Regions from separate parts of the Flammeovirga sp. SubArs3 genome, predicted to be linked through region 1. Evidence: riboswitches for the same ligand, from Rfam matches in the RefSeq annotation. Region 1 holds a riboswitch; each other region holds the start of a gene.
The links. Region 1 has a riboswitch for cobalamin ahead of QL232_RS00250 (ribonucleotide-diphosphate reductase subunit beta). Riboswitches for the same ligand answer to the same signal wherever they lie in the genome.

Region 1 (7,634 bases):
ATGAAACATGGATGGGATCAGAATATAGTTTCCGCCGTTTTTTTCTTGATGTTAGAAAATACTTTGACTTGACTAGAGAAAAGGAAGGAAATACAGTCTTAGCACTTCAAAGCATATTACAGACTACCAACGGAAATGTACCTTTTAGAGAAATGTCATTGATGGGAGGAATGTATATGATGAGAGGAATTTACGAAGGAAGGTATCGAGATAATAATATGCTTGCGGTACAGGCTGAATTGAGGCAACATTTATTTTGGAGAATTGGAATGACTGGTTTTGTCTCTACAGCCAATGTTTATAATCAAATGAATGGCTTTCAATTCGATCAGACAAAACTTGCTGGAGGAGCTGGACTTAGATTCATCTTCAATAAAAAAGATAAAGCTTCATTACGAGCGGACTATGGCTTTGGGCCTAATAAAAGTTCTGGGTTATACCTTACTTATGGTGAAGCATTTTAATAATGTTGGGAGATTAAATTTATTCAAAAGGAATCGATTTTTCTCCCTTTTTTGACAATTCTATTCAATAATTTTAAACTTCTTTATGAATACCCTATAATGTGTCTGAAAATTAGTAGATTTACGATCTTATATTATCGCTGAACTAATATTTATGCAAACATCGAAATCACTTCTACTTATTTTATTTTCACTATTTATTTCATCATCGATTTTAGCACAAGACGATTCAATTTCGAGTGAAATAGATACATTATATAAGAGGAAGATAACCGCCTTTCCTTACCCAGCTTATGCCCAAGAAACAAGTTGGGAGTTTGGCCTAGTAAGTGTGTTTCAATTTAAAACACCCAATGCCACTTTAGCTACTAGACCATCAAATGCAACATTTATAGGTTTCTATACTTTAGAAAATCAAATGAGGTTGAAGTTGGAGCATACTATTTTTACCAAAGATGAAAACTGGTTATTCGAAGGAACATGGGAGTATGCTAAATACCCAGAGAAATATTACGGTATTGGTGGGGACACTCCAAATAGCAATGAACAGTTGATGGATTGGACCAAAGTTGATTTCCGACAACAGTTTCTGAAAAAAATTAGAGATAAGATGTTTTTTGGTCTTCAATACAGATACGCTAATTTTTGGGATATAAGTGTTGGACCAAGAGAGGATGGAAGTTATGGTGATGTCTCTGAAATACCTGGGTATGCAGGTGGTTCACTTTCAGGATTAGGATTTGTGTACAAATGGGACACAAGAGACCTTGTATTGACACCTTCTGGCGGGCATTATATTGAAGCTAAAATCGAAACCTATAACTCTTTTTTAGGAAGCGATTATAAATTCGAACGTATTTACTTGGATGCAAGAAAGTACTTTGATGTGAGTAGAGAGAAAGAAGGAAAAACAGTAGTGGCTTTTCAGGGTATTTACAACTCAACATATGGTGATGTTCCTTTTAGAGAAATGGCACTTATGGGAGGTTTGAATATGATGAGAGGTGTCTATGAAGGTAGATATAGAGATAATAATATGATCGCCTTTCAAGCAGAAGTAAGACAGCATATGTTCTGGAGATTAGGAATGACAGCCTTTGTTGCAACTGCTAACGTTTATGAAAATAGCAGTGATTTTAATTTTTCAGAAACTAAACTTTCGGGAGGTGTTGGTGTAAGGTTACTGATTAACGAAGAAGACAAAGCATCACTAAGAGCGGACTATGGAATTGGCCCTGATGGAAGCTCCGGAATTTATCTAACTTTTGGTGAAGCTTTTTAAGATGACATCATTATTATTTTTTGAATAAAAAATCAAGACAATAATTCTGTTTGTTTGAAATTTACAAACAGTCATTAAGCTCATTTTTAATAAAAGGTGAATCATGAAAAAAAATCTTTTATTAAAAATGAGCTTTTTTTTCATGATACAACCCAAATTTAATTTTGTATATAGTCGTTATGTGATCTCTGAAAACAAATCCTGATTTATTGTGTTATATATTATATTTTTTTTTGAACGAGTAATACAAAAAATGTTTCATTGATTGGGACAGGTGTTACTTTTTGAAATATTAGAATAGTACAATTATTGATAGGTAGTTAGCTCTCTTCTTATTAGCGCTAATTTTTGATTCAGTCAAGTAAAAAATGATAAAATTGAGAATATTTTTTTTTATAAAATTACCATCAAAAATGTTTGCAATAATCACGAAAAGGCTATTTATTTGTTAAAACGAAGGTGCTGAAGTGAAGTTGAGAATGCTTCAGTGAAAAGGGAAATAGGTGTAATTCCTATGCTGTTCCCGCAGCTGTAAGTTTTTAGATGAGTTCAATTTTTAACCACTATATCTTTTGGGTATGGGAAGGGAGAATTTCATCACTTAAAAACGAGCCAGAAGACCTGCCATCGTGTGCTTAATTTACCTCCTTCGGGATAAGGGAGAGCAAATCGTTGATCTATCTTCTTTGAATGTTTTCAAAGTTTTAGTCAAAGAGTCTTGTAAAGTAAAATTAGCAAACGTCAAATGTGCGGCAACAAATTAGTTGTCAGTGTTGTTTACATTAAAAACTTTAAATATAACAATGAGTTTACTAGATAAACGTGTAGCTTACAAACCTTTTGAATACCCAAAAGCACAAGAGTTCATTGATGCAATTCATCAGACTTTTTGGATTCACTCAGAAGTGAATTTTGATGCTGATATTCAGCAATTCAAAACAAACTTAAGTGATCATGAGCGTGATGTTATTGGTAATATTTTAAAGACATTTGCACAAACAGAAACAAACGTTCAGGATGATTTCTGGGGTGTGATCGGACAATTTATTCCTAAGCCTGAGATTAAAGCAATGGCGATCACTTTTGCAGAAAATGAAGCTAGACATGCATCAGCATACGCTCGTTTAAACGAATTGTTAGATTTGGATAATTTTGAGGCATTCCTAGAAGATGAAACAGCTATGGAACGTCTTGAAATGTTATCACAAGTGACAGTTGATGCACAAGGAAATGCAAAACCAGAAGATTTACTTCAGTCGATTGCAATTTTCTCTTGTTTCACTGAAAATGTAAACTTATTCTCTCAGTTTGCTATTCTTCTTTCATTCAAAAAATTCAAAAACCAATTAAAAGGTATTGGTAATATCATTAAGTGGTCTGCGAAAGATGAAAACTCACATGCAAGAGCAGGTATGTGGTTGTACAACTCCATGATTGCTGAATACCCTGAGTTGAATACTGAAGAATTACAAAACCGTATCTATGAAGCGGCTAAGATTTCTCATGATGTTGAAGTAAGATTACTTACAGGCATCTTTGAAAATGGCGAGTTTGATTTCTTACCAATCAATCACTTGGTACATTTCATGAGAGACCGTTTAAATAAGAGTTTATCAGAAATTGGTTTAAAGCCAACTTTCGAAGTAGACAAAGAAGTACTTAAAGAAATGCAATGGTTTGATGAGGAAGTATTCGGTCTTGCTCATGATGATTTCTTTGCCGTACGTCCAACAGAATATACAAAGAAAACTCAGTCAGTTACCGCTGACGATTTATTCTAAGCAAAAATACTACAATACAAGGGAGCAGCTATTCTCCCTTGTAATTTCAATTTCTTTCTAAACACCACTACACACCCTCAGTTCTTAATTATGTCTGAAATTACTTTAACTGCTGAAGCATCTAATTTGGAAGCAAGCCCAAAATGGATGACTCATGAAGGATTGCAAACTTTAAATAACGGTTACCTATTAGAAGGTGAAACTGTAAGAGATGCTGTAACAAGAATTGCTAAAGCTGCTGCAACTCGATTAAAAAGACCCGATTTCGAAAAAAGATTCTTTGACGCTATTTGGAATAACTATTTATGTCCTGCTTCACCTGTATGGTCAAATATGGGTACAGAAAGAGGATTACCAATCAGTTGTTTTGGTAGTTATGTGCCTGATAGTATTGCTGGTATCGGTTCTACTTTAGCAGAAGTAATGATGATGTCGAAAATTGGTGGAGGTACTTCTATCAATATGTCTGATGTACGTCCTAGAGGTGCTGAAATAACAAATAACGGTACTTCAAACGGTGTATACCCTTTCTTGGAAATGTTTGATTCAGTAATCAACGGTACAAACCAAGGAAGTACAAGACGAGGTATGCTTGCTGCTTACCTTGACGTTGAGCATGAAGATATCGACGAATTTCTAACTATTAAAGATGTTGGAAAGACAATTCAAAATATTTTCATGGGTGTAACTGTTTCTGATAACTTTATTCAAAAGGTAAGAGAAGGAGACAGACGTAGCCGTGAGGTTTGGGCAAAAGTGATCAAATCTAGAATTGAAAAAGGCATTCCTTATGTCTTATATAAAGATAACGCAAACAATCAACGTCCAAGATGGTACAAAGATCAAGGGATGGAAATCAAAGCCTCTAACCTTTGTTCTGAGATCATGCTTCCTTCTAATGAAGAAGAATCATTCGTTTGTTGTTTGTCATCATTAAACTTAGTGCGTTATGATGAGTGGAAAGATACTGACTTAGTTGAGACAGCTACTTTCTTCTTAGATGCAGTAATGGAAGAGTTTATTGATAAAGCCAAAGGTATTGATCACATGCAAAGAGCTGTGAACTTTGCTAAAAACCATAGAGCATTAGGTTTGGGTGTTTTAGGATGGCATAGCTTCTTACAAAAGAAGAAAATTCCTTTTGCTGGTATTGCGGCTGATTCTTGGACAAGAATTATCTTCAAACAAATTAAAGAGCAATCTATCAGAGCTTCAGAAAAGTTAGCGAACGCTTATGGTGAGCCTAAGGTAATGATGGATACAGGTAGAAGAAACTCTACATTGTTAACTATTGCTCCTACAACTTCTAATGCTTTGATTGCTGGTGGATACTCAACTGGTATTGAGCCAATGGCAAGTAACTATTATGTAATGGACTCTGCTAAAGGTGTATTCTCAAGAAAAAATAAGCAGTTAGAAGAGTTGCTAGAAGAAAAAGGATTGAACAATGATGATATCTGGAAACAAATTTTAGCAGACGGGGGTTCAGTACAAAATATCAATGCTTTAACTCCAGAAGAGAAAGAATTGTTCCTTACTTTCAAAGAAATCAACCAGATGGCTATTGTTCGTCAAGCTGCGTTACGTCAACAATTTATTGACCAATCTCAAAGCTTGAACTTGAACTTCCCTCCATCAACACCGGTAAAAGATATTAATGCAGTAATGCTTGAAGCACATGCTTTAGGAGTAAAAACATTATACTACCAAAGAAGTGAAAGTATTTTGAGAGCTCAAATGAATGTCACAGAAGATGTTTGTGTCTCATGTGAGGGTTAATCTCAAATCAAAGATAAACTTAGAAGCTGTTATCCTTTTAGTAGGGTAGCAGCTTTTTTTGTTGCTCTTTTTCATAATTATTGCTTTTTATGTTAATACAGTTTAACTGTGTTTCCTTATTTGGAAACTTACCCGTATAATTGTATCATAGTTTCTGAGTAAGGAAACTAAAGTGGTTAAGAGTTTTCAATAAAAGTTTAATGAATAATCTTCTGACTTAAATTGATGTAATTCTCTGAATTATTTGTTTCCTTTGTTGGAAAGTAAAAATAGAACAAGATTTATTTACGATGAATAAAGAAGAAATATTAGAGCAATTATCTATCACCCACCAAGGGGGAGGGTTCTCGCCATTAGCAGGTAAGATATTAGGTGTATTTTATTTGTCAAATGATAAATACCTTACTTTTAATGATTTAGTGGAGATCACTGGAGCAACGAAAGGAGCAGTAAGTAAAGCCCTTAAATCATTAAAAGATAAACATAGAGTGGACTCTATTTTGGATCCTAATTCATCAAGAAAAAGATTATTCTACTTAGATTCTGATGGTATTTCAACCTACATGGATCTTGTTGTACAGAATATGACTAGGGAAACAGAACTAATTGATGAATGTGTTTCTAGAAGAAATGATAATGCTCCTGATATTAAAGAATTGATGAGTAAAACAGTTACTTTCAATAAAGAGATTATTCAATTTCTTAAGTTGGTAACACATAAATACTTTCCAAAGGATTAATTATAAGATCCTAGTCAATCAATAAAACTTTAATTTTTCCAATACCATTATCAGAACAGTCGATATATGGGCTGATTTTTACATCCTATTGGTTTCCATTTACAGAAACTTAACCCTAATAAAAATGAAAAAAGACAATATCATTCAATGGATTAAAATGTATTTACCTTTAATTATTATCTCGGTAACTGCTATCATTATAACAAATTAAGGTAAGATCTATCTTCATCTAATTCTCCACTGTCAACTTAAGACAAATCGTTAAATCATTATCTCTAATAAGTTTCCATTATTGGAAACAAAAATCAATATCATGAAAAAATATTTACTACTTACATGTTATGTATTTATGCTTAGTCTCTCTCTATTTGCTCAAGAGAAATTATCAATAGGTATTATGGTTGATGCTAAATCAATTGATAATCAGACTTTGTACGAACAGCTTACCTCTGAAATTAATCATCTTGTTGGGAAAGAATATGTCATCGACTTTCAAGAAGTATTGTCTTGTGACAATGACCCACAAAAGGCAAGGTTAAATTATAAAACCCTTGTAGATAATAAAGCAGATATTATTCTCTCTTTTGGTATTGCTAATTCAATTATGTTTTATGAATCAAATATTGAGTTTGAAGTGCCAACCATCTTGCTAGGCTTTGTCAATAAGGATATTATAGATGAAATACCGTTTAGACAGAAAAGTTCTGGAATAAAGAATTTTACCTACTTTATAACTCCTTATTCTTATAAAGATGACCTAAAGGATTTTAGTCAATTGGTGAAATATCAACATGTAGGGATTGTAGTTGATGATTATGTTTTAGAATTAACACCAATTGTTTCATTTTTAGAACATGCTTTAGCAGCTGAAGATTTTAAATACACTTTAATACCTGTTCAAAAAGGACAAAAAGTAGATTTGCCTTCTGATATTGATGCGGTATATGTGAATAGTGTGTCCCAATTATCTAAGTCAGAACTGTTAGACTTAATAACAGAAATCAATACCAAAAAATTACCTTCATTTTCTGCCTATGGAGTTAAAGAAGTAGAAATGGGGATATTGGCGACAAATCAACCAAAAGTAAATATTGATCAGATTTTCAGAAGAATCGCACTAACATTAGAAGCAATTTCTTCAGGTGAAGATGCTGCAACATTACCTGTGGAGATAAATTATGATAAAGAACTGACAATTAATCTTCAAGTAGCAGATTGGTTGGGTTTGAATGTGACAAACAGCGAATTAGTGCAATATAATTTAGTGGATGAGAAAATTAATTTAAATCAGGAGCAATTTTCTCTAAAGCAACTCATGAATTTAATGGTCAATCAAAACCTTGAATTGGATGTAGAAAGGAAGAATATCGAGTTGAAAAATCAGGAAGTGAAACTTTCCAAGTCAAATTACTTACCAGAAGTAGCTGTGAATGCTGGAGGAAATTATTTAAACCCGGAAATGGCAGAGTTATCATTTGGACAAAATCCTGAATATATGGTCAATGGGAATGTACAATTAAATCAGACTATTTATTCTGCTGCTGCTTCAGCTAATATTTCTATTTCAAAATCTAATTTAAAGGCTCAA
Region 2 (7,634 bases), on a different contig from region 1:
CAAAAAGAATAAATTATTGGAAGACAATCTCATTAGGAATAACCCCAACTTGAAAAGAATCTAACTTCACGCCCATTTGAGAATATCTGAAGACCCAACCTTTTTGTACATAATCGATAGCATCAGTCACATAGATATCGTTATTATGTGGAGAGACTCCTAGACCATAAAATAAACGTTTCCCTTTTTCTATCATCAATTCGGGGGCTAAAGGAGATTTATCAATAGGCAGTCTATAAATATTCTTTCTTATAAAGAATAACTCATCTTTTTCTTTATTGATTCTAAGCCTTGAGGGCATACTTAAATAGTCATCCTTTGTGAAAGTTATCTGGTCTTGTATAGTAAAAGTCTTGGGATCTACCTTTACAATGGCAGCATCTTCTTTATCCAGTCCACCATTACAAAGTACCCAAATTTTATCGTTTTTATCTTTCTGAAGATCAATAGGACCATACGGCAAAGCAAGGCTATCTTCAACTAGATCTGTTGCTTTATTTATTTTAAATAATAACTGTCCTCCTTGCCTTTTATCGAAAACCGTTCTGGTAACAGTCATATAAACATATTGATCCAATAGACACATTTTTTCCGTCCACCCACTTACTTTTACTTCTTTGGAAAGTGAAAAATTATTGTGGTCAACAACATAAAAACGGTCAGCATATAAATCCGTTACATATGACTTCCTTTCATCAATCTGTAAAAGATAGCGTGGACTACTTTTCGGTAAATCTATTCTATCCACCCACTTGGATGTTTTTGTTTCAATAACATCAACTCTGGAGGAATTATTTACACAGATATACCCTAGGTCTCCGATAATTGTCATTGATTGAGCAACATTCCCTATTTCGAAACTATTTACTTGCTTATATATTTCATTATAGACCGTATCCGAATCGTATTTTTTATGTGATAGTGTACCATGTCCCCAATCAAAATTCCCTTCATTAATTACAAAAACTCCATCCGTCAATTGTAGAGATTCTGGTATTTCTTTCTCATCAGAAATAGGCATACTATCTTCTACTTCATTACAACCTACTAAAAGTAGAAAAACCATCATTAACTTTTTCATCACTTATATTTTATAGGTTAGACTGATTTGATATACTTGAGTGGGCATTGGTTTTCTTGCTATTGATTGATAATGATATCCAAAAACATTCTCAATTCTACCTTTTAAATCAATCGTATGTGATCCTAAATTCCATTGCTTTCCTAATACCAAGTTGGTGAGATAGTAGGGTGGTAAATATTCACTGCCATCACTTTGAGTATATCGTTTACCATACATTTGTTGCTCAATAATTGTATATATTGATTTATAATTACAGCGTATATACCCTTGAAAAGAACTCACAGGTGTATAGATTAACTGCTTCCCTACTGAATTATCCAACTCATCGTAAGCCTCAATACTTTCAGATTTCACAAAGGACAAAGAACCATACAAAAGGATAGAAAAATCGTCCTTAGAATAAGAAGTGGTAATGATTTGTTCAACTCCTCTACTATGTACTTTTTTTAGGTTTTCGGGTCTCCATAAATTACTGACAGCTGGCTTCCAAATGATCCAATTATTGATTAAACTATTAAAAGCTGTTCCCTCATATTTGAACAACCAATTTTCATCCTGATATTTTATTTCCAAAGTACCTTCATGGGTCCACCCTTCTTCGGGTAATAAATCAGGGTTTCCTACCGGGTACCAATATCTATCATTTAAAGAAGGAGCATTAAAATTTTTAGAACTATTCCCTCTTACGGAAAGCTGCCAGAAATCATTTTCATATGGAATATATTCTACACCAATAGAGGGTAAAAATGGCTTTTGGTCAAAATCAATCCATTCTTGCCTAAATAATGTACTGATCGATAGATGAGGTAGCACCCACCAGTCAAAACCTGCATAAACATCTAAAGTATTTTGATGAACCAAATGACTGGTAGTATCTTGAGTGGATTGATAAGCATTACTATTCACTTGATCCATAACCAAATCTACACCACCTTTTATTGTAAAGTTTTCGTATAGTTGATAATCACTTCGTAAATGATTATGCCATTGATACGTTTTACTATCTGATGTGCTTAGTTTGGGATTTTCATCATTATTCAACTCTTTCCGGTACCAAAGTGATTCTTGTACAAAGGCGGTGGATGCATCGATAGTCAAATCGTTTTTATTATAATTCCAATTAAGTAATACTCTTGTTGAGGCATCACTTTGCCATGAATCACCTTCCTGACTGTCCATTGAAGGGGTTAACTCCCGGTCACTTTCCTGATACCAAAAATCTAACTTTATTTGTTGGTAGTCATCTATTCTCCATCCTACTTCCTGTAAAACCCCGTATTGTATTTGTGCAGAATGATTGTTTTCCCAAGTGGGATTACCAGGTTGTAATAGATTGACGAAAGTAAAGTAATTACCAGCATCTTTATAAAATACTTTTGTTGTGCTTTGTATTCTTTCATTACCTAAAGTGATGCTGGCATTGCTTATATAATTTTGCAATGTGTTCGCCGTTTGGGATAGTAATACATGAGTCTTACCATCCCAATTTAAATTACTATTCATTTGGATACCACCACCCAAACCTCCTGTACCATACAATAAACTCGACCCTCCATAGTTTACCGTTACTTCATCTGTAAAAGCCACAGGAAACAGGGATAAGTCTACTTGACCTAGCATTGGAGAATTTAAGTTGATCCCATTCCAATATACTTTAGTATGGCTAGCTCCTGTTCCTCTAAAAGATGGCGTTGCAGTTCCACCAGCACCATAACTTTTAATGAAAATGGGAGTATTTAAAGTCAACAACTCCCCTAAAGATGCAGAAAGATTTTCCTGTATTCTTTCTTTATTTATGGTGGTTGACTTAAAACTAATTCTCTCTGTAACTCTTTGCCCAATTACTTCAACTTCATTTAAGACTCTTGCCGTATCCAATGTTTGAGAAAAGGTAGAAGAAGTAAAGAATAGAAAGAGGCCCCACAAGAAAAGCTTACTCTTCATCACTTAGTAAAGAAATATCTGCGGCTTTAAATACTTCTGTTGATCTTTCTCCCAACCAACCCGAATTATCAAAAGTTGCTGTATACACTTTTACAAAATCAATGGCAATCAAATGAACAGCTTGTCCATTATCATCAACTGCATTAGAAATATCAAATACATCTGCACTTCTTAGTATTCCTTCATTCTCATATCCTGCATTATCACAATATCCCCACTTGTACTTAGGATTATAATATATGTCCCCTTCTTTTATCACATTAGAGGCTAATAATGTTCCGGAAAATGTAATCTCATCTGTTGAATAACATGTTGGAAACATAGGTTGATCATGATAAGGAATTATTGCTGTCAAATCGAACTCACCTGTTTGCTCTTCTCCATTCCATTCCATTTTATATGGAATAATATGATCATTTTCCGTAGGTCTGTAGTAAGTGATACTCACATTATGCTTTGTTGTTGATGCATTATATTCTGATCCTTTCAGTTCGTACCAGGGCTCATTTTCATCAGGGTAGCCATTGTGATTCAAATCTTGACATACCATAACAATTCCAGGTTCGCTGGAATTTTCAAACGAGTTACCATAAATGGCTATATCATTTCCGTCCTTATTAAGGATCGAGTGATCAAATTTAAAGGTTACCTCTCCTCCAAATGCACCTAATGAGATAAATTGATCTGTATTACCTACAATGTTTTCTGCTGCTTCAAAATCATTTTCTACCTTATTCATAAACTGACCTGGAGCAGGTTTGAAATCTATTACCTCTGAGATATAAGGTTGTGCATCTGGATTATCAATAGGTTTATAGCTTGTGTCTTCAATCTCTGAATTATCACACCCAGAAATGAGTATTACTGGAAGTATTTTTAAAATATTTTTCATAATTAGAATCGTTTGGAGGGAATACTTTTACGTATTCCCTCTTAGTTAGTGTTTAGGGTAAGATTGAAGCGTAAACTTGCAATGTATCTTTGTTTAAAACAGAAACTGTTTCGCCTTCTACTTGGATAGTGTAGATATATCTATTCTGTTCTAGATGATCGTCAAATAAAGATGTATCACTTTCAGATAAATTCTCGTATGTGATATTCCCTTGGCCATCCTCCACTCTCTTTTTAATCGTTACTTCCTCAGTACCAACAACTACTGATAAACCTTTTTCAGCAGAATAATTCACTTCTCTAACGTTACCTCTAATAATTTCATCGAAAAACTCGATTCCGTAACGCATAGGTGCATTCCATTTTCCACCATCATAAGCAGGAGTTCCTGTTTCATCAAATTCCTCATTTCGCATATATCCAAAACCTAATTGAGGTGATGACATGTAAACATCTTTTACTAGATTAAATACATAAGTACCGCCCATCATTGGGTCATCGCTTGCTACTGATAATGGGAAAGTGAACATTCCGTAGTTTGAATGGCTATATAAGTCTTTTGAGCTATTTTCTTTATTATCAACAAGATAAACCTCAGTACCCCAAGCCCAACCTCTAGATAGGTAATTGAGTTGAGCTTTTACCATAATATGATCTCCGTTACTTAAACTATTAAAATCATCTCTTGAAATGGTCGCATATTCAAATGTAGTTTCTCCTGCTACGATTTTCCACTTTGCTATTAAAGTAATATCACCATTAACTTTTGAAGTAAAATCATAAAGTTCATCATTTAAATACCATCCTAGAAACTCATAATCTTCCTTTTGTGGATTTTCAGGTTCAGTTACTTCAGTATCTTCATCGACAGTTACTAATGTCATTTGCTCACCATTATTTGGATCAAAGGAAACAACATACTGATCAATGACTTCTTCATAAATTGCCGTCAGTTCAATATTAGAAGTAACAGCCTCTCCAAATTTAAATTCAGCACCATCTTCAGACCAGAATTTAAAGATAAACCCTTCTTTTAGTGGGATTTGAGGAGCTTTTAATAGATCATTTTCGATGACAGTAGCTACACTATCTTCTTGTCCATTGTCAAATTTATATGTGACTTGATAGGTGACTTCGATTTCTTCCCATAACGCCGTTAATGTAAAATCATCAACTACTTCTTTTGAAAAATCGTATTCTTGATCATTTTTCGTCCAATATAAAAATTCGTGTCCCTCTTTCGTAGGGTCCGTTGGCGTAGTCACCTTTTCGCCCGCTAAAACTTCTTGGCTTTCTATTTTTGTACCACCATTACAATCAAAATCAACAGTATATGCAGTGATTGATGCCTCTTCTTTATCACAACTGAATAGTCCAAATAATAAGAGTATTACGAAATAGAATGATTGTCTTGTAAATTGTTTGTTCATCACTTTGCTTTTAATAATAAAAATTAGGTGACAAAACTCTAGGTAAGCTTACATTTCTTCGATAGAGGGGATCTACCAAGTGGTACCATGAAATTTTTCAAACTTTATTCCCGAAGTTTTGTCTAAAAAAATAAATGCTTGGTAGGTCTCCTGACTTAGCTCTCACTTTTCGCCTTCTCGTATACTACAATGGCCTATTGAAAAATGACTTTTTGAACTTTTACAGTTGCGGGTACAGTTCTAGATTTTCACTAGATTCCCTGTTATTCCTTACGGAACCAATGCGAAACAAAAGTGGTGTGGTTTAATTTAATTCAAAGTGATGTTGATCATTATTTAATCTTATTAATAAATAATATTAAAAAAAGGTTTGCGGTATCTAATAACCACAAACCTTAACATAATACGATATTTAAACCGCTTATAATTTTTCTAATTCTTTTAGCACTTCGTTCGCTTCGTACATTTTTAGATCGCTAGCTTTTCGATCTGTATGCGACAAACGATGTGATTCTTCCAAAAGCTTCTTGTATTTCGCTTCTAATTTTTCTTTGGGTGATTTCTTTTTAAATAGTCCAAACATGATGATTATAATTTAAGTGTTGATATACCTCCATCCACATGCAAGATTTGTCCTGTCATCCAAGAGGATTGATCCGATAAAAGAAAAGCAGATAATCTTGCAATATCTTCAGCCTCACCAATTCTCTTTAATGGGTGAGTACTGGCATTCGCTTCCTTCTTTGATTCATCACTAAGTAATTTTGATGCCAAAGGAGTATCGGTTAATGATGGTGCTATTGCATTTACTCTAACCTTTGGAGCATATTCTGCTGCCAATGCTTTTGTTAACCCTTCTATCGCACCTTTTGATGCAGCTACTTGAGTATGAAACTTAAAACCTGTCTGCACTGCAACTGTTGAGTACAATACAATGCTCCCTTGTGATTTTCTCAGTTTATTGATCACTGCTTGTAAAACCTTTACGGCTCCGTTGACTTGAAGCTGAAAATCATCAATAAAACTTTGAGGCGTTAATCTTGTAAAAGGCATCAGGTTTATACTACCAGGACAATATGCTACTCCATTTAGTTCATCTGGAAGCTGATCAAAGTTATTGGTCTCCGAAAGTACATCATACTGTTGGTAATGTGTATTTTCGTTCTCAAACGTAGGCATTGTCTTATTATAAGTAGCAAATACTCTATTTCCACCTTCTGCAAGTGTTTTTACTAATGCTTCTCCTATTCCGGAAGCCCCTCCTATTATTAGATAATTTTTCATGGTCTACATAAGTGTTACAGAGAATTAACTACCTATGCTCGGAAATGTTTTCAATAAAAAAAGAGAACATCCAATGTTCTCTTCTCTCAGCCTAAACTTTACCTATTCTTTTCTCAATAGATTCTGTTTTCGCCTTAATCATCCCTGATTTATTTTTATTGTAATCCATGTTCATTACACAATAAATACGGTCAGAGATGGGATCCATAATCTTATAAGCATCGTCTACTACCTTTAATAGTTCAGTAACCGTTTCAGCTTCGATTACTGTCCCCATAGGAGAAAACTGATATGTAAGACCTGAATCTTTAATATGTTGTACTACTTTAGATACGTATTCTCCAATATGATCACCTTTGTCTATTGGAAAAATTGCAAAATTCATTATTGCACCCATAAATCATTAATTTTTGAAGTTTATGGGTACAAAACTAAGGAATTATTAAGGATGAACAACTGAAGTGGATGCTTTTAAGTTCTCCTCTAATTCTTTATACCAAATCACGAAAAAAGCATCGTATTGATCATCAGATTTCTCTATATTAATTTCATACTCTACTCCCTTATTTTTGGCAAACATCATGGTTGCTTCATCATAAACCAATACAGAATCAAAGGCTACATCAAATTCTTCTTCCATTGATGATTGAAATTGGTCTACTTGTGTCTTATTTAACGTTGTAGGTACCAAGGTATCATTGTTCACCGGCATAATCATTACACCTAAACATAATTCAGAGTCATCAGACTCCACCGGCATTACCTGATATGTATTTCCTTTAATCGATACGATTTTGTCTTTCTGTTTGCTTTGCCCAATCTTAATGCCTTCTACATCTTGCGCGTTCACCATTAACATTGTTAAGAAAGAAACCGTAGCTAAAATTATCTTTTTCATAATAGGTCATCAACAATAAATGTTGTTATATAAATCGTTAAACTTTTGTTGTAGTCATATTGGGTTTATCCAAATCAATCTTTGATACGTAACATCATACACA
Region 3 (7,634 bases), on a different contig from region 1:
CTTAGAGAAGAAATCATCAATCACGCTCCAAAACAAGAAGATTCAAAGAAATAATATGACGAATGTCAGTTGAAGTAAGGTGGTTAAATTGTCTTACTTCTTTTTTTTACCTACATTGCGAATGTTGTTTAAACGAACTTTTGACCGTTATGAATTGGAAGCCTCTCACTGACATAAGTCAGCTGGACCAGATACTAGAAGAATCTAAGAATCAAAGAGTAATGATTTTAAAACATTCTACTCGTTGTTCGATTAGTTCTATGGCACTTAACCGCTTAGAGCGTTCTTGGGAAGACGATAATAAGGTTGCTCCTTATTACTTAGATTTGATAAAATATAGACCTATTTCAAATGCAATTGCAGAGAAATTTGGTGTTGAGCATGAATCTCCTCAGGTAATTGTGATCGAAAATGGCGAAGTAGCATATACTGCTTCTCACATGGGGATCAATTATTCATCTGTCGTTGCCTAAACTCATTACAAAATAAATTAAATAGTGAAAATCGGTATCATTTGTTACCCTACCTACGGTGGTAGTGGAGTGGTAGCAACAGAATTAGGAAAGAACTTAGCCTCGAAGTTAGGACATGAAGTACATTTTATTACTTATGACCAACCTACTAGGTTAGACTTTTTTGATGAGAATATTTTCTATCATAAAGTGGATATCCGTACATATCCTTTGTTTAAGTACCCTCCGTATGAGTTGGCTTTAACAAGTAAAATGGTAGAAGTAGCTCTTGCAGAAAAGTTGGATGTTCTTCACGCTCATTACGCTATTCCTCATGCATCTGCCGCATATACAGCCAAGCAGATTTTAGCAAAGAAAGGAATAGATATGCCTGTGGTAACGACCCTTCATGGTACGGATGTTACATTGGTAGGTAAAGATGACAGCTTTGAACCTGTAGTTGCTTTTTCTATCGATGAATCAGATTGCGTTACTTCTGTTTCTGAAAGCCTTAAGAAAGAAACTTACGAGTACTTTGATCTCACTAAAGATATTAAAGTGATTCCAAACTTTGTTGATCTGGATAGATTTACGAAGCATAAAAAAGATCACTTTAAAACAGCAATTTGCCCGAATGGCGAAAAGCTTCTTGTCCATGTTTCCAATATGAGAGAAGTGAAAAGAGCTGATGATGCTTTAGAGGTATTCAAAAGAGTTAGAGAGAAGATGCCTTGTAAACTTCTGATGGTAGGTGATGGACCAGAAAGAGCAAAGCTAGAAGAGAAATGTGCAGAACTTAGAACTTGTGCAGATGTGAGGTTCTTAGGGAAAATTGCAGAGGTAGAAGAAATTTTATCTGTAGCAGATTTATACCTGATGCCATCGGAAAAAGAAAGTTTTGGTTTAGCCGCTTTAGAAGCTATGGCTTGCCAAGTTCCTGTTGTTTCATCGAATGCTGGAGGTATTCCTGAAGTAAACATTCATGGTTTAACCGGAATGATGTCTGAAGTAGGAGATGTTGATGATATGGCCAAAAATGCATTGCATATTCTAGATGATGCCAATTTGCCGTACTATAAAGAAAATGCTTTGAAACAAGCACAGCAATTTAGCATTGAAAAAGTTTGTCCTTTGTATGAAGATATTTACAAAGAAGCGATTGCTAAATCAAAAGAGAAGTTTCAATTAAAAGGATAAGAGAGAACTCTCTTGAAAAAAGCCATGTGATGAGTAATCAATCACATGGCTTTTTTGTTGGGAAATAGTTTTTAATCATCTTTTTCTCAACTTTTAATTATCCATCATATCAAAATTTATTTAATACCTTAGCGTGGTATTTCTTGAATTGCATAAAATTTAATCCAAATCTCTTCAATGGATTTTTTTGAAAATGAGATACTAATTTTTTCTGATTATAATTAACATCAAACTAAAATGAAAAACATGCGTCCCATTATGCTGGTAGGCACCGGTTCCGACGTAGGTAAAAGTTGGATTACTACAGGTATCTGCAGATGGCTAAAAAATAAAGGATACCAACCAGCACCTTTTAAAGCCCAAAACATGTCGCTGAATAGTTTTGCTACTTATGATGGGTTAGAAATCGGAAGAGCACAAGCCGTACAAGCGGAAGCATGTCAACTACCTGTCATGGTAGAGATGAACCCTGTTTTATTGAAGCCATCCTCGAAAAATAAATCACAAGTGGTCTTGCATGGAAAACCTGTAGGTGACCAGTCTGCTAGAGATTACTTCTTGGGAGAAAATAAAAAACACCTGTTTTTAGAAGCTCAAAAAGCATTTCATAAGCTTTCAGATCAGTTTGGTCCTATCGTAATGGAAGGAGCAGGAAGTATCAGCGAACTGAATTTAAAACATAGAGATATCGTAAATATGCGTATGGCGAAAGCAGCCAATGCATGTGTATATCTAGTAGCAGACATTGACCGCGGAGGTGTTTTTGGTAGTGTTTATGGTACTATTGCCCTTTTAGAAGATTGGGAAAAAGACCTATTAAAAGGGATTATCATCAACAAGTTTAGAGGAGATGCAAGCTTGTTTGTTGAAGGAAAGAAAAAATTAGAAGAATTAACGGGATACCCTGTTTTGGGTGTTTTACCTTATGCTGAGGATATAATTATTGAAGAAGAGGATTCTGTAGCACTTCGAGGTAGAAATACTACAACTCAAGATGGAATGCTGAATATCGCTGTGGTCAAACATTATTATATGTCGAACTATACCGATTTTCAAGCATTGGAAAATGAACCTCTTATTCATCTGTATTATTCAAGAGATGTAAGTGAATTAAAGAAGGCTGATGTTATCATACTGCCTGGAACAAAAAATACAATGAGCGATCTAGCCAAGTTGAAAGAAGAAGGTCTAGATCTATTGATAAAAGAACTTTATGATAAAATACCAATCATAGGAGTTTGTGGAGGGTATCAGATGTTAGGGAATGTGGTATATGATCCTCATCATGTTGAAGGTGATCAGGAAAAAGAACTAGGGTTAGGAATCTTTGATATTGAGACAACTTTATCAAAAGAGAAACATACAGTTCAGCGACAATTCTCTTTTAAGAATTCTGATGAAAAATGCGAAGGCTACGAGATTCATATGGGAGAAACGTTAGTTCCTTCAGGCTTTGCATTGAATACGATAGGTCAGGAAAAAGAGGGATATTTTGATGGTAAACTAAGCTGGGGAACATATTTACATGGAGTTTTCGATAATCAAGTCGTAGTAAATGAATTGTTGAAGTATAAGTTTCCAGAAGCTGAAGCACAAGACTATAAAACCTTTAAAAGAGATCAATTTGATAAATTGGCAGATTGGGTAGAAGAGAATTTGGAGATCAATAAAATCATGGAAGACATATGTTAAATGGACATGGTGATGATCTACATTTGGTAAAAGGTCAGATTAAATACAATTTCAGTTCTAATGTATTCTATAAAGGCTGTCCCACAGAAATCTTAAAAGCTCTTGCCAAACAGGTGGAGGGTATTCAAAATTATCCATCTCCGGCAGCAGAAGAGTTGTCAGAATGTGCATCTATTAGATATCAACAACCTGCTGAAAATTTTCTATTTACGAATGGTGCTATTGAAGCTTTTTATTTGATAGCTCAATTGTTTAAAGGTAAAAGGTCGACCATTGTAGGTCCAACTTTCTCAGAATATGAAGATGCTTGTAAGATGCATAACATCTCATATACTGTTGTAGGAAAGGAAGATTTAGATTCGTTTAATACGGACCTTGTATTTATTTGTAATCCCAATAATCCAACAGGAAGTGTATTTTCCTTTGCTGAATTAGAAGACTTCATAACAGAAAACCCTACATCAACTTTTGTGATAGATGAGGCATATATTGAGTTTACAAAAGCTACAAAATCAGTTTTACCTTTAGTAGAAAAGCATAAAAACTTGATTGTTGTACGATCACTAACCAAAACATTTACAATTCCTGGGCTTCGTTTAGGCTATATTATTTCTGATGCTTCTATGGTTGAGAAATTAAAAACGATTCGTATTCCATGGAGTGTTAACGGGTTGGCTATTCAAACAGGAAAATACCTTTTTGAGAATTATGACCAACTGATTTTTGATATTGAAAGTCTATTAAAAGAACGGATATTTTTTCAAGATCAATTAAGAGCGATTGAGCATATAGAGGTACAAGAAACTAACACGTCTTACTTCTTGGTTAAATTATTAAAAGGAAAGGCAAGTGAATTAAAGAACGTCTTAATTAGCAAAGGAATTTTGATAAGAGACGCTACCAATTTTACTAGTTTAGAAGGAGAGTTTATTCGACTTTCTGTACAATCACCAACGGCTAACAAACAAATTATTAAAGCACTTACTTCATGGATATAAAGTCAATACTCATCTTAATTATTGCCTTTGTGTTGGATCAAATTTTTGGAGATCCTAGAGTTTTGCCACACCTTATTGTGGGATATGGAAACCTTATAGCGAAGGGAGAAAAGCGTCTAAATAATGGAAAAAATAAGTTTTTAAAAGGAGCTTTATTAACGATTACTTTAGTGAGTTTATCATTTGTAGTTCCTTACTATGTACTAAACTATATTGATGAGTTAAATACTATTGTATCAATACTTCTTAGTGTCATTTTATTGTTTTACTGTTTAGCCAATAAAACATTAGTAAAAGAAGGAATTGCAGTGTTTAATGTATTAGAAAAAGAAGGATTAGAGGCAGGGAGAAAAAGACTTTCTTGGATTGTAGGTAGAGATACTTCAGCATTAAATGAACAGCAAATTCGTACGGCTACCCTTGAAACTATGTCTGAAAACTTAAGTGATGGTGTAATTGCCCCCTTGTTCTATTTTGTCATTTTAGGAGTTCCCGGAGCAATGGCCTATAAAATGATCAATACTTTTGATTCTATGATTGGCTATAAAAATGACCGCTATGAACAATTTGGGAGATTTGCAGCCAAACTAGATGATGTTGCGAATTATATTCCTGCCCGACTAACAGCTTTTTTTATGTTGGTCGTTTCATTTCGGTTCGGAGGTTTGGCAACAGTTTTCACTGAAGGAAAAAAACATAGTAGTCCCAATGCGGGGTATCCGGAAGCTGCTTTAGCCTATATTCTAAAAGTGAGATTTGGTGGTCCTAATTATTATGGAGGCAAATTGGTAGAGAAACCATATATCGGAACTAATCAAAGATCTATTCTGCATCAAGAAATTTATAAAGTAGCAAATATCAACTATAGTACTAGTTGGTTTTTCGTTTTACTCATTGCTTTTTATCTCATTTTAATACAAGTCTACTAATGAGTATTTCTATCATCTCAGGAGCAGCAGGTACAGGAAAAACGACCTTGATTAATACGATTGAAAGGTCGAGTGTATTAACAATGCCCGAAGCCTCGCGTCAGGTGATAATAGATGAACAGAAATATGGAAGAGAAGGCATGCCATGGAAGAACGTTGAACGGTTTAGTGAACTAGTCTTTCAAAGAACATTAGATCATTTAAGAGAATATTCCGAAGCAATTTTTTGTGATAGAAGTATTATTGATACCATTGCCTACCTTCGGTTTCAGGAGAAACCAGTTCCTGATTACTTAACATTGTTTCCTTTCCATCGATATTATAAAAAAGAGGTATTTTTTGCACTTCCTTGGGAAGAAATATATACCAAAGATCCTCAAAGGCCAGAATCATTTTCTTATCAGCAGCAATTATCACCTGTTTTAGAGAAAACTTATCTGGATTATGGATTTGAGATAGTTTATTTACCATTTACATCAGTACAGAGCCGTTTAGACTTTGTTCTTAACAAGGTTTGCTTACCAACTAAAATTAAGTAAATTTGCCACTGCTGAAAAGGAGTTCCTAATGTTGGAATGAAAAGGGAATTTGGTGTGAATCCAAAACTGTACCCGCAGCTGTAAGCTTTCGTTTTCTTTCGAAAACAATTTTGTTACAATGAGCCACTGTTAAGATAAATGGGAAGGAGTAACAGAAGAAAGCAAGTCAGAATACCTACCTTTTTTTGCAAACAAGAAAACAAACTTTCGGGAATAAAAGTTGTGACCTTCAATCTATTAGTACACTTTGTTAGTTTTACTAACTTGCTAACAATAAACAGATTGTCATTCTATTATCCCCAATTGTTGCTATTCATCAAACAATCTGAATCATGGGGAAAAACATTGCTGAGACTCAACAGATTTTTTTATTTTGTGATGGTGGATCTTGCCAAAAAGCAGGTTCTGAGGAAGTAGTACGAAATGTAAGAGCTTACCTTAGAAATAGCGGACAATGGGACAGTACTCATACGATCAAAACTAGATGTAATGGCCGGTGTGAGGATGCTCCAACATGTATTGTTCAACCCAACTATTGGTACAAAGATCTCACTCCACAAAAGGGCTTAGAAATTATTAAAAGCCATTTGGAACACCAAAAACCCGTTGAAGACTATTTACTCTATCAAGATGAATGGTCTGAGATAAAATCGGAGAAAGAAAGAGGTGCTTTTACTCCAAAACCATTTTCTATAAAGATGGACTCAGAACTTGGAGAATGTCGAATAACAAAAGGCTTTGCCTCTGATCAATATACCTATCCACTTTTTCTCTATTTATCGGAAAATAGTCCATATTCTACGCTTTCTCTTGCTAATCGAACATCATTTTCATTTAGTGAAATTAAAAATGTCAATTACAGTCAAAAGTATACTCTTGAACTAGAATTGGCAGAGGAAACAATAGAGTTGATTATCGCTCCAATTGATCAGAAAAATCAAAATCTAGTCAAAAAGAGAATTGCAGTAGTTGAATATTTTGAACAGTTGGACTCCTTAAAAAAAGGGATTCGACTAAAAAATAAATTTGGTGAAGAACTTGGGCTAATTTGGCTTGAAAACCATGCTTGGCAATACTGTTTAGAAGTACAATTAAAAGGGATAAAATTGGAAACAGTATGAAAAGAAAGGTGACTATTGTAGGAGTAGGTTGGTTAGGAAAACCATTAGCCAATTGTTTAAGAGAAAGAGGGTTTGATGTGAGAGGTAGTGTTGCCTCAATAGAAGAATTACTCACTTTTGAACCTTCAGAACAAATTTCACTGATTAAAATAGAAGAAGATAAAATTCATGGATGCTGGAGTGATTTTATCAATTCATCTGATGTTTTAATTATTTGTTTTCCTCCTGCTGACCGGAGAGATCAAAATGGAGTGTATGTCAAACAAATTGAACAATTGACAAAACATACACCTACTCATCAAAAAGTCATCTTTGTAAGTTCCACTTCTGTCTATCCAAATACCAATCAATCTATTCAAGAATCAGATCATTTCACTCCTGAAAGTATTGGAGGGAAAAATATATATCAAGCAGAAAAAGTATTACGTCAACATTTTGGAAAACAATTGACAGCTGTCCGAATGGCAGGTTTAATTGGAGGAGGACGTCATCCATCTCAGCTACTAAGGGAAAATAGGGTCTTGAAAAATCCAAATGTGCCAGTCAATGTTATCCATCAAACCGATGCGATAAATTTGATTGTAGAGGTGATAGAACAGGACCTTTTTGGGGAAGTGATTAACGGCTGTGCAGGCCTTCATCCTATTCGAAGGGATTTATATACAAATGCTGCAGTAACCTTAGGGTTACCTCTACCCATATTTAG
Region 4 (7,634 bases), 1.1 Mb from region 1:
CGAATGTTCGAAATATGAGAATTAAAATATTATAAATTCAGTATTATAATTTGTGAAATTTGTTTGGAACAAAATTAACAAAGAATACAAGAAATCTTATTGATTCAATTTAAATAATAAAGATTTTTTTGTGACAGCCCACTCATCGCGAACAATAGAGAAAACTACAGTGTCTCTAAGTGTACCATCTTCACCAATTTGATGATTTCTTAAAACCCCATCTTGCTTAGCTCCTAACCTTGCAATTGCTTTTCTAGAAGCTTGATTATGCCAATGTGTTCTAAATTCAACGGCAATACAATGTAGAGTTTCAAAAGCATGTCTTAAGAGAAGAAATTTACATTCTGTATTTACCCCTGTTTTTTGATAACTTTTTGCATACCAAGTATACCCAATCTCTACCCTTTTATGATGAGTAACGGCATTAGTAAAACGCGTAGATCCAATGACTTTATTTGTCTTTTTATCGATAACGACAAAAGGTAAAGACTTTTCTAACTGATAATCCTCTAATGCCTTTTCAAGGTATTTATCTATTGTATTGATAGACGGAACCGAGGTAAACCATAATTTCCATAATTCTCCATCACTTGCAGCATTTAGTAACTCTTCTTTATGATCTAGTTTTAAAGGGATTAGTTTCACTAATGCACCTTCTAACTCTATTTTATTTAACCACTTTTGCATTGTAGGTTGATTTAGTTGGGTGTGTCCAAAAGTTGATTAAAGTTAGACCTAATTTTGTGATACAGAAAATTATTGAAAGTTTTGTTTAGATATATCAATAGAAAAATAAAGGCTACTTAAGTTGATCCCCTCAAGTAGCCTTTAGTTATTATAATACTCCTTCAGAAAGTAATTGATATACTTCTTTTACATCCTGATCACTTCCAAACTTAGTTTCTATAGGTTCTGGAATTCTTTTAACCCAGATTTTCAACTCAGAATCAGCATCAAAATTTCCTTTTGTCTCCATAGAGAACTGCTCTATTTGTTTGTAAGGAATAGTTAGAAGTTCCGCTTTCTTTCCTGTGATACCTTGCTTATCGACAATTAAAAGTCTTTTGTTGGTAAAGATCCATTGATCTCTAACTAATTGATAAGCTTTTACAAATTGTTCGTCTGATGATAAAACGAAACTAAACTTTTCTTGAACGTCTTCAATATTAGCATTGGAAACATTACCCATTAAAGTATTAAACAGGCCCATTTAATTAGATTTTTTGGTTAATGATATTATTTGTAAGCAAAAAAAGATGCCTACCGTAAGATAAGCATCTTTTTTTAGAAATAAATCAGAAAGGAATTAATCCTCTTCAACATAATTATACATCTGCTGAGTTTCTTTCTCAATTTCTTTCTTTTCTTCTTTTATTTCGTCCTTGATTTTATACTTGGCTCTTCTGATTTCTTCATCACGCTTTTTCTTTTCCTCACAGGTTCCGGCGTACCAATGTGCCACCCCTGCTTTATAAGCTTGATATGGATTTTTGTAATCCTCTCCATCACAACCACAAACAGGGTCATCTGTGAAATCAAAAGCTACTTTACGATCGTCGTTTTCTTTAATTTCACAAGACATTTTTCTTAATTCTTCAATATCTCTTGAAGCTAAAGGTAAGCTCGTACGCATTGAACGCGTACATTTTGTAGGGTAATATAACGATTTGTCAAATTGATAAGGTTGAGCATAAATTAGGTATTCCTCATCTTCAAAGTAAACGAAGTCACATGAGCCATACTCGGCACGCATGTATACTTTTCTTTTCGGATATAAGGCACCTTTCCAATATTCTGAAACGATAATCCCTACTCTATCATACCCTTCATCAGTTGTTTCAATTTCAAAAACTTTCCCGACAAATACTGCCTCTGATTCGTTATATGCTTCGGCAACAGATACAGATTCTCTATAACAGTCACATGGCACATACTCATCATCTCTCCACTCACCTTGTTCTGTATCTCCATTTGGATAAAGCATTATACCTTTTCCATGGCGTTTACCGTTTTTCCATTCACCAATATATTGTGCTCCGTTAGCATACCAGTGTTGGCCTTCTCCATTGACTTGATTATACATCCAAGTACCTTCGTGTCTTTCACCTGAACGAGTAATTAATATACCACGACCATGCATTTTCCCATCAAGAAAACCTCCTTGAAATACATCACCATTTGCCCAATTATATACACCGGCGCCAAATGGTTGTCCTTTAGAGAAGTTCCCTTCGTACTTATTGCCATTCGCAAATTTTAAACTTCCTCTACCGTCCATCAAGTCATTTCTCCATTTTCCTTGATAAACCGTTCCATCTTCCCATGTATATGTTCCCATACCATGACGTTGACCATCCCCGTTAAATTGACCAACATATTTATCTTTTTCAGGATGCTCACTGATTTCTTGTCCTAATACTGACGTAAAATTTATCAGTAAAAAACACAACATAAATCCAAGAGACTTTCTTAACATTCTATTGATATTTTTATAGTTTGATTGCAAGGTAAGTTCCATTGTTCTGATAATTTCAAAGAATTGCCTAAGTTTATATATCAAGAACATTATTGAAGTTAATGCTTCATTCCTGCAAAATGCAAAAAATAAATATGTCAAGACAATTCTTATCTATAATTAGCTTATTATTTATCACTTTTTATTGCCAAGCACAGTTTGTTTGTACAATTCCAAGTACAAAAGCTTTTGAAGATAAGCTCACAACATTAAACCAACTTCCTTTACAAGGGCTTACTTCGAATGAAAAGGCAATCAGTATTGCCAAAACATTTGTAGGTGAACCCTATCTTGAAAAGACCCTAGAAATAAATGAAAAGAGGGAAGACTTAGTCATTAATTATCTAGGTTTTGATTGTACTACCTTTGTAGAATCTGTAGTTGCTTTAACTAAATTGTATTCTGGAGAGGACAATGAAAAATTTAGAAATCTCAATCATTATGCAAGTATCTTAGAATATTTAAGATATAGAGACGGGAGACGAAATGGGTACCCTTCACGATTACATTATTTTACAGAATGGATAAGAAATAATCAGAAAAAAGGTATTGTTACTGACGTTACGGAGAAAATCGGAGGAACAGTGTACGATAAGAAAATCAACTTTATGAGTACTCATATCACTGCGTACAAACAGTTAGTTGGTAATGATTCCGCTTTAGTAGAGATCAAGAAAATTGAAGATCAAATAAATACAAAGCCACTCTCTCAAATATATATTAAAGAAATAGCTGAGATAGAAAGTAAAATAGAATCTGGAGATATCATTGCTTTGGTTTGTAAAGTAGATGGTTTAGATGTCTCCCATGTTGGCTTTGCAGTAAGATTGGAAGACAACCGTATACATTTATTGCATGCCTCACAATCTGGAGGAAAAGTTGAAATCACAAAGAAGCCTTTAGCAGAGTGGTTAAAAAACAGCAAATTGAACACCGGTATAACAGTTGCAAGAATCAACTAGTTTATCTTTTGAATAATAGTATTTCTTGGCAAAACTGCTACTGATAATGGATTTGTAAATGATTTTTAATGATCACAGTCATGCTTCATAAATAATCTTTTTAGTTGTATTGTAAATAATCATCTATCATATTTGCATCAAACAAAAGGGAATTTGGTGAGAATCCAAAACAGTCCCCGCTACTGTAATCCTACCTGTAAGGGTTGATGAAAATGCCACTGAGTACACTCGGGAAGGCTCATCTAAAAGGAAAGTCAGGATATCTTTTGTTTGGAAATATTCTTCGGGTGTAAAGTAAAAAGGAATGCAGCTAAACAAGTCACTATATACTATAGTCCTTTCTTTCCTCATCCTATTTTTTGGATGTCAGCAGAAGGAAAACAAACAAACGTCTCAGAAAGAGAATCAAGAGCAAAATATTGGCTCAGTAAAATCGGAAGTGTTACATGCTAAAACTTTTAAGTTAGAATATAAGGACAATCTTAAATTAATACACTTCATCAATCCTTTTAACGACGGTCAAGAGACATTTGTATTATTACCAAAAGGGAATTCTCTTCCTGATCAATACAAAGGCCATCAAGTTATTTCAATTCCAGTAAAAAATGTAATTACAACGACCACCGCACAAACTTCTATGATGGAAGAACTTGGAAGTATTGATGCCATAAGGGGGTATGTTGATAAAACCTATATGTATAGCCAAGACATTATTGACCGTATGGAAGAAGGTCGTATTATTTCTGTTGGTTATGATATGGAAGGAAATGCTGAAAAAGTAATCTTAAGTGATGCTGACTTGGTTATGGTTGTAGGAAGCAGTTCAACATCTTCAACTTCCTTCCCAGTTATTCAAAAAGCAGGCATTCCCATCTTAGCCAATACAGACTGGCAAGAAAGTGACTTATTGGGAAGAGCCGAATGGATTAAGGTTTTTGGTGCTCTTCTTAACAAGGAAGCCGAAGCAAATGCTTTGTTTGAAAGCATTACAAAGCAATACAACGAATATAAACATCTAGCTACTCAGGCAAAATCTTCTCCGAAAGTGATTAGTGGTTTACCGTACAAAGGCCTTTGGTCTGTACCCGGTGGAGCTTCATATTTGGCTAAAGCTTTTCATGATGTTCATGTAGATTATCCTTGGTTCGACAATGATCAAAAAGGTAGTTTACAATTCGATTTAGAAGGCGTTTATGCAAAAGGAAAAGATGCAAAATATTGGATTAACGTTGGCATGGTCAATTCCTTAGAAGAGTTAAAAGGTATTGACAAAAGATATGCTGAATTTGATGCATTTACTAACGGAGGAATCTACAACAACAATAATAAAATGAATAAAGCAGCCAATGATTATTGGGGTACAGGAATTTTACACCCAGAAATCATTTTAGCTGACCTTATTAAGATTTTCCATCCGGAACTTCTTCCTGATCACGAATTATACTTCTTTCAAAAAATTAATTAATCATGAGATTAAAAGGTCTAATGGCCGTTTTATTCTTTATCTCCACTTATTGTGTAGGTCAAGAGTATCAGCTTCCTGATCGAGAATTAAAAGAAGTTGAGATCACTGCCAAATCAATGAAGTATTATAGTCAAGGGGCACATATTCAAACCTTTGACAGTACTGAAATGCAATTCTATAATGAAGGTACCCTAGCGACTTTATTAAGAGATAAAGCTTCAGTATATATTCGAGAATATGGTGCTCCAGGGCAACTTTCTAGTATCTCTATTCGTGGTGCATCTCCAGAAAATACTGCGATTGTATGGAATGGTATTAACTTAAATTCTTTGACGTTAGGTCAAACAGATATGTCTACCATTAATACTTTCTATTTTGACAATATTGACCTTCAGTATGGAGCAAGTTCTGCACAATATGGTTCTGGTGCAGTAGGTGGCACCATTATCCTTAAAGATCAATTGGATTGGGAGAGTGAAAATCATTTTGAAATACAAACAGCATATGGAAGCTTCAATCAACAATTTTATGGTTTTAAAGCTCAATATGGTAATAATAAATGGAAGCATAAGACAGTAGGCCTTTATCAGATGGCTGATAATGATTATACATTTTATAATGAGTATGCTAAAGAAGATCAGGTACAACAAAATGCTGGTTTTTGGCATGCAGGAATTCTTCATGAAACTCATTTTAAACCAAATGAAAACGAAGAATGGTCCGTTAATTTATGGTATACACAAGATCAAAGGGGTATTCAACCAATCATGGGTAATAACATGAAGCCCAGTACTTATGACTCTACTGAAAATACAAATTTTAGAGGAGTTGTTAATTACAAAGTGAAGAATGATCAATGGACACATACTGCAAGTGTCGCCTATATTCAAGATGAATTATTAAACGGTGGAAGCCAAATTGCCACACAAAGAGTTCAAGGAGATTATAGAGGTGAAACATCATTAACCAACAGTTTAACATTACAAACTGGTTTGACCCTTATGAACATTTGGCCAGATGTTTATGCCTACGCTGCCGACACAGAAGAATTTAGAGGATCCGTTTTTGCTGCTGTTAGATGGGATGTCACCAATCGTTTTAATGTATCTACCACATTACGTCAAACAGTCGTTACAGGATACTCAGCTCCATTTACACCCTCACTTAATTTATCTTATATCGCATTAGAAGATGGGAGTCAATCCTTAAAAATTAAAAGTTCGGCTGGAAGAAGTTATAGAGTCCCTACCCTTAACGAAAGGTATTGGGGAGAAAAAGCTAACCCAGACATTAAACCAGAAGATGGATATAATGTTGATTTAGGCTTTGACTATACAAAAAGCAACAACCATCTAACATTCAATACATCAGTAACGGGATTTTACCTTAGAACTTTTAATAAAATCTTATGGATTCCAGGAAATCCTACATATGCTGCCAACGTAAAAGAAACATATTCTAGGGGTGTAGAAGTAAGTGCAGATATTGGAAATCAGTATTCAAAACAACTATTAAAATGGAAGTTTGGAGCAGCATACTCTTTCACTGATGCTCAGAACTTAGACAAAGACAAACAACTTATGTATGTACCTAAAAACCTTTTTAGGTCCTACATCAACTTAGGTATAGCAACTTGGTCTCTTAATATTGATGGTAATTTCGTTGGCAAGAGAACTACAGCAAATGATTACTACAACCTTGACGCTTACCAACTACTTAATGTTGGATTAAGCAAATGGTTCAAAATAAACAATAGCAGAATTTTATTGACTGCTAAAGTGAATAATATAACTAATTCAGAATACCAGAACTATGAAGAATACCCTATGCCGGGTATTAATTATATGTTCAAAGCAAATTTCAATTTTTAAAAACGACATGAAAAAGTTTTACAAATTTCAGCTAATCTTTGCATTTATTGCAGTAATTTTTTCATCATGTGTTGAAGATAAAGAGTCAACTCCTTATGTTCCTGGTTCAGAAGGTTTCCAATTGAACTCATATGGTCAATTTGGTAAGCCTAATACTACTTCAATCATGGGTGCATCCATTTTTGGTGATGATAGCGTAACTGTTTCTCAACAAGCTTACAAAGATCAAAACGGTGAGATCATTGGTGGACATGTTGAAGGATTTACTTCAAATGGTGAGTTAACGGTGATCACTACTTCGTTAAGTGAGCAAATTATCATTGCCGATACAAAAACATTAAAGAAGATCCATGTAATCAACTCAGAAGTAGAAACTCCTAGATACGCTGCTTTTGATGGCAACTATGCTTATGTTACTCAATGGGGAGAAAAAAAAGTTGTTGATTTTGTTTACAGTTACATAGATCCAAAAGTACATGTTGTAAACTTATCAACAGGTTCAATTGAAAATTCATTTTCAGTAGGTTCAAATCCAGAAGGTATTGCAGTGGTAGATGGAAAGATCTTAGTTGCTGCTAGTAATACTACTGAAGTGGAGGTTTACAATACATCTGATTTTGAAAAAGTAGGAAGTATCGATGTTGGAGTTCATCCACAACACTTTGTTTATCAAAATAATGAGATCTGGGTATCTTTAGGTAATGGCTATAACCCTGATTGGTCTCCAAGTTTTGACACAGCAAAATTAGGAATTGCAAAAATTGATGTAAACGGTCTTTCTTATTCAAATTTCATCAACTACCCTGGTATCACAAACGAAG

Region 2: it holds a riboswitch for cobalamin, as region 1 does, so the genes downstream of both, QL232_RS17765 (InlB B-repeat-containing protein) here and QL232_RS00250 (ribonucleotide-diphosphate reductase subunit beta) in region 1, are expected to answer to the same signal.
Region 3: it holds a riboswitch for cobalamin, as region 1 does, so the genes downstream of both, QL232_RS19770 ((2Fe-2S) ferredoxin domain-containing protein) here and QL232_RS00250 (ribonucleotide-diphosphate reductase subunit beta) in region 1, are expected to answer to the same signal.
Region 4: it holds a riboswitch for cobalamin, as region 1 does, so the genes downstream of both, QL232_RS03960 (ABC transporter substrate-binding protein) here and QL232_RS00250 (ribonucleotide-diphosphate reductase subunit beta) in region 1, are expected to answer to the same signal.

The regions. Positions count from the first base shown of each region.
Region 1 covers NZ_CANDOA010000001.1:59,868-67,501, reverse strand. Annotated here, with positions in the region: gene QL232_RS00260 (BamA/TamA family outer membrane protein) at 1-464, shown strand, start outside; gene QL232_RS00255 (BamA/TamA family outer membrane protein) at 619-1,746, shown strand; cobalamin riboswitch at 2,187-2,390, shown strand; gene QL232_RS00250 (ribonucleotide-diphosphate reductase subunit beta) at 2,550-3,527, shown strand; gene QL232_RS00245 (ribonucleoside-diphosphate reductase subunit alpha) at 3,618-5,306, shown strand; gene QL232_RS00240 (hypothetical protein) at 5,597-6,046, shown strand; gene QL232_RS00235 (TolC family protein) at 6,360-7,634, shown strand, end outside.
Region 2 covers NZ_CANDOA010000006.1:164,640-172,273, reverse strand. Annotated here, with positions in the region: gene QL232_RS17780 (DUF5074 domain-containing protein) at 14-1,081, opposite strand; gene QL232_RS17775 (TonB-dependent receptor) at 1,085-3,028, opposite strand; gene QL232_RS17770 (hypothetical protein) at 3,018-3,920, opposite strand; gene QL232_RS17765 (InlB B-repeat-containing protein) at 3,973-5,349, opposite strand; cobalamin riboswitch at 5,472-5,647, opposite strand; gene QL232_RS17760 (Lacal_2735 family protein) at 5,771-5,932, opposite strand; gene QL232_RS17755 (SDR family oxidoreductase) at 5,938-6,633, opposite strand; gene QL232_RS17750 (thiamine-binding protein) at 6,725-7,018, opposite strand; gene QL232_RS17745 (hypothetical protein) at 7,076-7,531, opposite strand.
Region 3 covers NZ_CANDOA010000007.1:234,397-242,030, reverse strand. Annotated here, with positions in the region: gene QL232_RS19805 (hypothetical protein) at 1-54, shown strand, start outside; gene ytxJ (bacillithiol system redox-active protein YtxJ) at 150-473, shown strand; gene bshA (N-acetyl-alpha-D-glucosaminyl L-malate synthase BshA) at 498-1,649, shown strand; gene QL232_RS19790 (cobyric acid synthase) at 1,887-3,341, shown strand; gene QL232_RS19785 (aminotransferase class I/II-fold pyridoxal phosphate-dependent enzyme) at 3,335-4,339, shown strand; gene cbiB (adenosylcobinamide-phosphate synthase CbiB) at 4,330-5,268, shown strand; gene QL232_RS19775 (AAA family ATPase) at 5,268-5,807, shown strand; cobalamin riboswitch at 5,808-6,005, shown strand; gene QL232_RS19770 ((2Fe-2S) ferredoxin domain-containing protein) at 6,140-6,928, shown strand; gene QL232_RS19765 (hypothetical protein) at 6,925-7,634, shown strand, end outside.
Region 4 covers NZ_CANDOA010000001.1:1,116,737-1,124,370, reverse strand. Annotated here, with positions in the region: gene QL232_RS03980 (GNAT family protein) at 97-687, opposite strand; gene QL232_RS03975 (PH domain-containing protein) at 836-1,210, opposite strand; gene QL232_RS03970 (hypothetical protein) at 1,307-2,518, opposite strand; gene QL232_RS03965 (N-acetylmuramoyl-L-alanine amidase-like domain-containing protein) at 2,611-3,477, shown strand; cobalamin riboswitch at 3,588-3,763, shown strand; gene QL232_RS03960 (ABC transporter substrate-binding protein) at 3,782-4,942, shown strand; gene QL232_RS03955 (TonB-dependent receptor) at 4,945-6,813, shown strand; gene QL232_RS03950 (hypothetical protein) at 6,821-7,634, shown strand, end outside.